3 regions of the Nocardia sp. NPDC056100 genome follow, and region 2 is predicted to be linked to each of the others. Evidence: riboswitches for the same ligand, from Rfam matches in the RefSeq annotation. Region 2 holds a riboswitch; each other region holds the start of a gene.
What was found. A riboswitch is a leader RNA that binds a small molecule or an ion and turns the genes downstream of it on or off. The one in region 2 is predicted to bind cobalamin.
Positions count from the first base shown of each region.

Region 1: linked by a shared signal. The riboswitch ahead of ACFC0O_RS01320 (CbtB domain-containing protein) and the one ahead of ACFC0O_RS37505 (methylenetetrahydrofolate reductase) in region 2 are both predicted to bind cobalamin.
Region 3: linked by a shared signal. The riboswitch ahead of metE (5-methyltetrahydropteroyltriglutamate--homocysteine S-methyltransferase) and the one ahead of ACFC0O_RS37505 (methylenetetrahydrofolate reductase) in region 2 are both predicted to bind cobalamin.

Region 1 covers NZ_JBHJVY010000001.1:266,413-268,672, forward strand. The annotation lists gene ACFC0O_RS01315 (CbtA family protein) at 1-718, opposite strand, end outside; gene ACFC0O_RS01320 (CbtB domain-containing protein) at 741-956, opposite strand; cobalamin riboswitch at 996-1,140, opposite strand; gene ACFC0O_RS01325 (hypothetical protein) at 1,206-1,595, opposite strand; gene ACFC0O_RS01330 (hypothetical protein) at 1,636-2,260, shown strand, end outside.
Region 2 covers NZ_JBHJVY010000005.1:169,792-172,051, reverse strand. The annotation lists gene ACFC0O_RS37505 (methylenetetrahydrofolate reductase) at 66-1,013, opposite strand; cobalamin riboswitch at 1,150-1,386, opposite strand; gene ACFC0O_RS37500 (carbonic anhydrase) at 1,554-2,177, shown strand; gene ACFC0O_RS37495 (hypothetical protein) at 2,183-2,260, opposite strand, start outside.
Region 3 covers NZ_JBHJVY010000002.1:1,328,157-1,330,416, forward strand. The annotation lists gene metE (5-methyltetrahydropteroyltriglutamate--homocysteine S-methyltransferase) at 1-1,056, opposite strand, end outside; cobalamin riboswitch at 1,196-1,430, opposite strand; partial or broken gene ACFC0O_RS18265 (DUF5914 domain-containing protein) at 1,646-2,010, opposite strand.

The DNA.
Region 1 (2,260 bases), on a different contig from region 2:
ACAGGTCGTCGGCCGGGAACCCCGGATAGACGATCTTGCCGGACGGATCGGTGAGGGGCTGTGGCGTCTCGGTGTCGAAGTCGCCGAAGGAACTGTTCGCCGACAGATGTCCAAGCGGCGGCAGTATGAGCATGACCACCGCCATGACCACCACGAAGGAGGCTGCGGCGGCGATCGTCGCGGTCCAATTGCCCAGTCGCGCAGCGAGTTTGCGGCCGAGCCAGATCGCCGCGATCAGCGCCACCCCGGTGATCACGATCATCGCCAGGTAGAGCGCCGTGCGTTCCTTGATGGTGTCCGGATGCCCGATCGAGGGCGGATTGGCCGGATACTTCAGGAACGGAACCGCGTACAGCGTCAGGAACATTCCGCCCGCGACGAGCAGTGCGAGATTGCGCGGGGTGATGTTCCCGGCCCGGCGCAGCGCCAGGTAGTAGACCACCGCGAACAGCGCGCCCAGTGCCAGGCCGAAGACGACCATGCCGAAACCGATTCCGACATTGGCCTGTTCGGTGCGAGTGAACAATTCGGTATCGGCCATATCGCCCATGGGATGTCCGGCGGCCTTGTCCAGGGCCATTTGGGCGTCATCGCGCCCGGTTTCGTAATCGATGGCGCGGCCGATGATGGGTTCGGCCAGAATGCGCGCGAACGCGAACGCCAGCAGTCCGCCGAGTCCGCCCAGCAGGACGCCTCGGCCGATGATTCGCTTTTCCATTGTGTGTGCTCGATTCCCGTTGCTAGTGGCAGGGGAATCCGAGGAAATGCCGGCCGTCGTGGACGAACTCGTGCACGTGCATATCGCTGCCGAAGATCGATACCGCGCCCTGGTCGATCCCGATGAAGTAGATCGCGAGCAGTGCCAGGATGGCGGTGCCGGTCAGCCATAGCGCGGTGGTGGGCAGGGCCAGGGATCCGGTTCCGAGACCGGAACGCGGGACGTATGAGGTTGCCACGATGACTCCTCGAGTTCGTGGGGATTGTGCGCGTCCCCGTCGGTGAATTGAACGCGATGCGAGGGTCTGACTCGCCCCCCGCCGGATGGCGGGAGTTCACAGTGGCGCGACCGTTCCGGAGTTGCACCGGATTCCTCGAGGCATCGTTCCTCAACGATACGAAACCGCGTGCGCGCAGGTCAAACGCGGAACCGCACCGTGAAATGGCTATTGCCGAGCTATCGATACCTGTGAATTTCCTGGTAACGCTCAGGCGGATCCGAGTGCGTCACCGAGGATCTTGTTCAGATCGACCGGCGTTCCCGGTTCGTAGACGGTCGCGCCCTTTTTGGTGATCACCACGATCTTGCCGTCCCGAATCCGGCAATCCATCTCTGTCAGCACGGTTTTGGCGCGCACATCGTAAACGGTTCGGCAGTGCGTCTTTTCGCGAATCCAGAAGCCGAGCCGGGCCAGCACGGACAGCTCGACCAGGGTGGCGGAGATGAGATATTCCAGCGCCTGCAGATCGATCATGCCGCGCTCGCGGGTGACGCTGACCTCCTCGATCCCGGACTTCTCCAGCCATTGGCCGAGTTCTTCAGCTATGTCGCGGTCACCCGCGCGCACTTCGACATTGAATACTTGTTCCGCTGTCATAACGGGCTCCGGCCGGTCGGCGATGATAGAGAATTATTCCGTGATCGAGGCCGGATCGGAAGCCGATTCGCCCGGCTGTCAGCCCGAACTCCTGCGTGCGCGGGCGGCCCGGCTGATCTCCGATCGCGGCTGGGCCTGGCCGCCCGCCACGCCGCTGTCCGAGCGGGAATTGGCGCGAGAATGCGCACTGCTCGGTGTTCCGCCGGGAGTGGGTCAGCTGGCGAATCACGCGCAATTCGGTGTGCCGGAGGCCCTGGAACTGCTCGTTTCCACATTTCTGACCGAAATCGCGCGGCGGCGACCGGAGTTGGCGCGAACGCTGCGGGATTGCGTGGTGGTCGAGACCGGTCGCAGTGGCCGGGCGCATGGCACGAGTACCCCGTATCGGGGTGAGGGGGTGGTCGTCTTGCTCGACGGCGCGATGCTGCTCATGTTCGCCGATATGGTCCGGCACGCGATGACCCTGATCGGTCAAGCACCGGGACGGGTTTTCGTGGATCCCCCCGAATCGGGCACGGTGCGCGCGGCGGCCCGGCTGATCTGGGCGTTCCGGCAACCAGCACGAGGATTCGAGCATTCGGATCTGCCACCGGCGGGTGACGGCTGGTACAGCGGCGCAGCGGCTTTCGGCAAGCTGCTGTGGTTCGGCGAGCGCTTTCTGATCG
Region 2 (2,260 bases):
CTTATGGAATCCCCGGCGCGGTATGCGCCCGGAGCGAATGTTCAGCGACCGAATCGGTTTCGCGGTCATGCGCTGAGCGGCGCGGCGGTGACGTGGTAGCCGAGGTTGTTCAGCACCTCGCGGGTCGCCTTGGCGAAATTGAGCGTGATGAAGTGCAGGCAGGGCGCGCCCTCGTCGATGAGCCGCTGCGCGATCTCGGTGGCGATCTCGATGCCCGCCGCGCGCACGGCGGCCCGATCCTCCTCGGGACCGTTGCCCGCCGCGCGGCGCAGCCGCTCGGCGATCGCGGCCGGGAGCGCCCGCCCGCTGAGTTCCTCCGCGCGGGCCACCGTGCGCATCGAGGTGATCGGCATCAGTTCGGGGATAATGGGTTTCGCGCCCTGCACCGGATCGAAGGCGGCCATGCGATCCCGCAGCCGCAGATAGTGCTCCGGATCGAAGAACATCTGGGTGATCGAATAGTCCGCTCCGGCACGGAGTTTCGCGGCCAGATAGGCGGAATCGGTCTCCAGGTCCGGGGAGCGGTGATGCCCCTGCGGGAACGAGGCGACCCCGACGTGGAAATCGCCGAGCTCCCGCACCAGCCGGACCAATTCCTCGGCGTACTCCAGGCCGTCCGGATGTTTGCGCCATTCGCCCAGCGGGTCGCCGGGCGGATCTCCGCGCAGCACAAGGATATTGCGGATGCCGCAGTCGGCGTAGGAGCCGACCAGCGCCCGCAGTTCGGCGACGCTGTGCCCCACCGCGGTCAGGTGCGCGACCGGCAGCAAGGTGGTCTCCTGCGCCAGTTGGCCGGTGATGCGGGCGGTGCGGTCCTTGGTGGAGCCGCCGGCCCCGTAGGTCATCGATACGAACGCCGGGTGCATGCGCTCGAATTCGCGTGCCGCGCGCCACAATCGGGCTTCACCGGCGGCGTCGCGGGGTGGATTGAACTCCACCGAGAACGGCACCCGCGACCCGGAATGGGCGCGCAGACTTCGCACGACGGTAGAGGTGTTGTCAGCGTTCGACATCGAGGAGCTCCATGATCAGCGACCGATACGCCGTCACCCCATCGGGAGCGCACGCTGACGGAGCCCGCGGGGTGATTCGTCCCCGCACCGATCCTCGGCGTACCGCCCAATCCACGAGGCGACGACCGCCGGATACGGTGTATCCGGCGCAACGGGCAGGTCTTCGGACTCGTGGGCGCCGGCCCGCACCGGGCCGACCCCGGCACACACGACCGGGGCGCTACCTATCGGCCGTCGCTTCCCGGGCTCGCGCCCAGTGCCTTCACGACCGTCGTTCCCACTCACCGCTGCGGGACAGTCCCGGATTCCCACCGGGTTCCCTCTCACCCGGCTCGCGCGTGCGCGATGCCGAGCTCGACGCCTTCGAGTGGATCAGGGGCTCCTCAATACCCTCTCCGGCGAACCAGCTGCGATGACGAACTCTAGCGAAGTCCGGCGGCGTCTCCAACCGGCGGGTTGCGGTCGGACCAACCGGCGGGTTGCGACCACACCGTGAACCTCACATCGCGTCCAGTCTGTTTCATGGGCAATATGGGAGCTATGCCTTATTCGAACCCGATCAGTGCCTGGAAGTCCCTCCGCGAAGGAAATGAGCGTTTCGTCAACGGTGAACTGCAGCACCCCAGCCAGGGAGCGGCGGATCGCGCCAAGCTCGCGGGCGGGCAGCACCCCTCGGCGATCCTGTTCGGCTGCGGTGACTCCCGCGTCGCCGCGGAGATCATCTTCGACCGCGGTCTCGGCGATATGTTCGTGGTCCGGACCGCGGGCCACGTGGTGGACAGCTCGGTGCTCGGTTCCATCGAATACGGCACCGAGGTGCTCAATGTGCCGCTGATCGTCGTCCTGGGTCACGACAGCTGCGGCGCGGTGCGTGCCACCATCGACGCGCTCGACAACGGTGAGGTGCCCGGCGGATTCATCCGCAGCGTGGTGGAGCGGGTCACCCCGTCCATCCTGCTCGGCCGCCGCGAGGGCCTGACCACCGTCGACGAACTCGAGGGACGCCACGTCGAGGAGACCGCGCGCCAGCTCATGCAGCGCTCGACCAGCATCTCCAAGCGCGTCATGGCGGGCGAACTCGCCATCGCGTGCGTCACCTACAACCTCGCCGACGGCCAGGCGAAACTGAACAGCGTCTTCGGCAATATCGGCGAACACGCCTGATCGGATTATTGGCTCGGTCGCCCCGCGACGGCGTTGTAGATGCCGTCGCGCAGGCGATCGAACCATTGCTCATCGGCCTCACG
Region 3 (2,260 bases), on a different contig from region 2:
CTCTTCGCCGAACGCCAGCCAGCTGCGCAGCCGCTCATCGAGATCGGTCTCGGGTGCGAGGCTGTACGGCACGTGCAGCAGCGAGCAGGAGCTCGACACGGCAACGCTCACACCGGCTTCGCGCAGACCGGTCAGGCGCGGCAGCGCATGATCGGGATCCACCCGCCAGATGTTGTGGCCGTCGACCACGCCCGCCACGATCAGCTTGTTCGTGATCGACTGCGCCGCAGCCACATCCGCGTCACCACTGGCGACCAGATCGAGCGCGATGCCCTCGATGCCGGTCTCGGCGAGCGCGGGCAGCGCCTCCCCCACTCGCCCGAAGTAGGTGGCCACCAGGATCGAGGGCCGCGAACTCGCCTGCGACAGTTGCTGATAGGTGTCGCGCACCGCGGCCAGCTCGGCTGCGGACAGGTCGGTGACCAGACTCGGCTCATCGATCTGCACCCAGCTCGCCCCCGCCTCGGCCAGCAGCGCGAGCAGTCGCTCGTACAGCGGCAGCAGGCTCGGCAGCAGGTCGAGCAGATCGCTGCCGTCGACCGATTTGGCGAGCTTGAGGAAGGTGATCGGCCCGACCACCACCGGCCGTGCCGGAATACCGAGCGCCAGCGCCTCTTTCAGCTCCGCGAGCGGCTTGTCTGGATGCAGCGAGAACTGCGTCGCCGCCGACAACTCCGGCACCAGGTAGTGGTAGTTGGTGTCGAACCACTTGGTCATTTCCAGCGGCGCGACCTCGGCATTGCCGCGCGCGGCGGCGAAATAACGGTCCAGTTCATCGGCGATACCCGATACCCGCTCGGGCAGTGCGCCCAGCAGGACCGCGGTATCGAGGACCTGGTCGTAGTACGAGAACGTGCCGACCGGAACCGAATCCAGCCCGGCATCACGGGCGGCGGTGAGCGCGGTGGTGCGCAGGTTCCGGGCGACCTCGTGCAGGGCGGCGGCGTCGCTGCGCCCGGCCCAGTACGCTTCGATCGCCTTCTTGAGCTCCCGGTTCGGACCGATACGCGGTAGCCCCAGCACTGTTGCGGTGAAGGTGTTTTCAGGGTTCGACATCGAATGAACTCCATGGTTCAGCAGCCAGTGACCGCCACCCATAACGAGCGCACACCCAGCGAGCCCACAGCAGCATCGTTCCCGTGCCCGGGTCCACTCGGCGCAACGCCCAATCCACGAGGCGACGACCGCCGGATACGGCGTATCCGGCACAGCGGGCAGGTCTTCGGACTCGTGGGCATCGACCCCGATGGGGTCGGCCCCGGCGCTCGAGGCCCGGGGCTGGTCCTACTGACCGTCGCTTCCCAGGCATACTTCCGGCGCCCAGTGCGAATGACGGCTGTCGTTCCCACTCACCGCTGCGGGACAGTCCCGGATTCTCACCGGGTTCCCTCTCGCCCACCGGCGCGCGAACGCACCGTCGGACTTCGACGCCTTCGGGTTGGGGTCAGGGGCTCCTCGACTCCACCTCCGGCGAACCAGCTGCGGAGGCGAATATAGCGAAAACCAATGGGATAGCGAAAGGCGGGTCCGGTCCGTCCCACGGAGTGGACATACCGAACGATGCGCGAGGGGTCCGGGTGCCGATAGGACGAGATCCGCCCGAAGCCCGCGGGCAGGACCATCGCCCGAGGGGACCGCCGCCGCTCTACCGGTGCTGTGTGCGCAGCCGGTAGCGCCGCTCGGCGTAGGCGAGATCATCGCGCCACAATCGATTCGCGGCGTGGTTCATCGCCGGACGCAGCAGCGACAGCGCGTGGTGTGCGAACCGAATCCCGGACGATCCGAGGTCGCGATGGTCGTCTCCACCACTGCGGTGCGGGCTTGGCCGTCCGGGCCGGGACCCATTGGGGTGGCATGGGTTTCGACGACGCTGCCCGTTCCTTCGCCCGCCACGATGTGCATCACGATGGTGCGCGAATCCGGGCAGCTGAATTCGGCGCGCACCGGTACGCCCAGTCGGCGGGTCACGTGGAAGGTCACCGCCAACTCTAATCGGTGATTGTCCTCGGTGATCCCCTCGCGCGGCGGCGTACCGGCGGGCCGCTCACCCAGAATCGTTGCCTCAGTATTTGTTTCACGGCCGACGCCCCTGCGACCAGCGCAGGGTCGCAGCGATCAGTGCGGGATCGGCGTCCTGATAGGTGGGCCGCTGACGTGGCCAGGTTCCTGGCGAGAATCGTTGTAGCGGAGAGTTCTTCGGCCCGGAGACGAGTTCGGAGCGGATCCCGCACCGCGGGAATCGATTCGATCGATCGACACC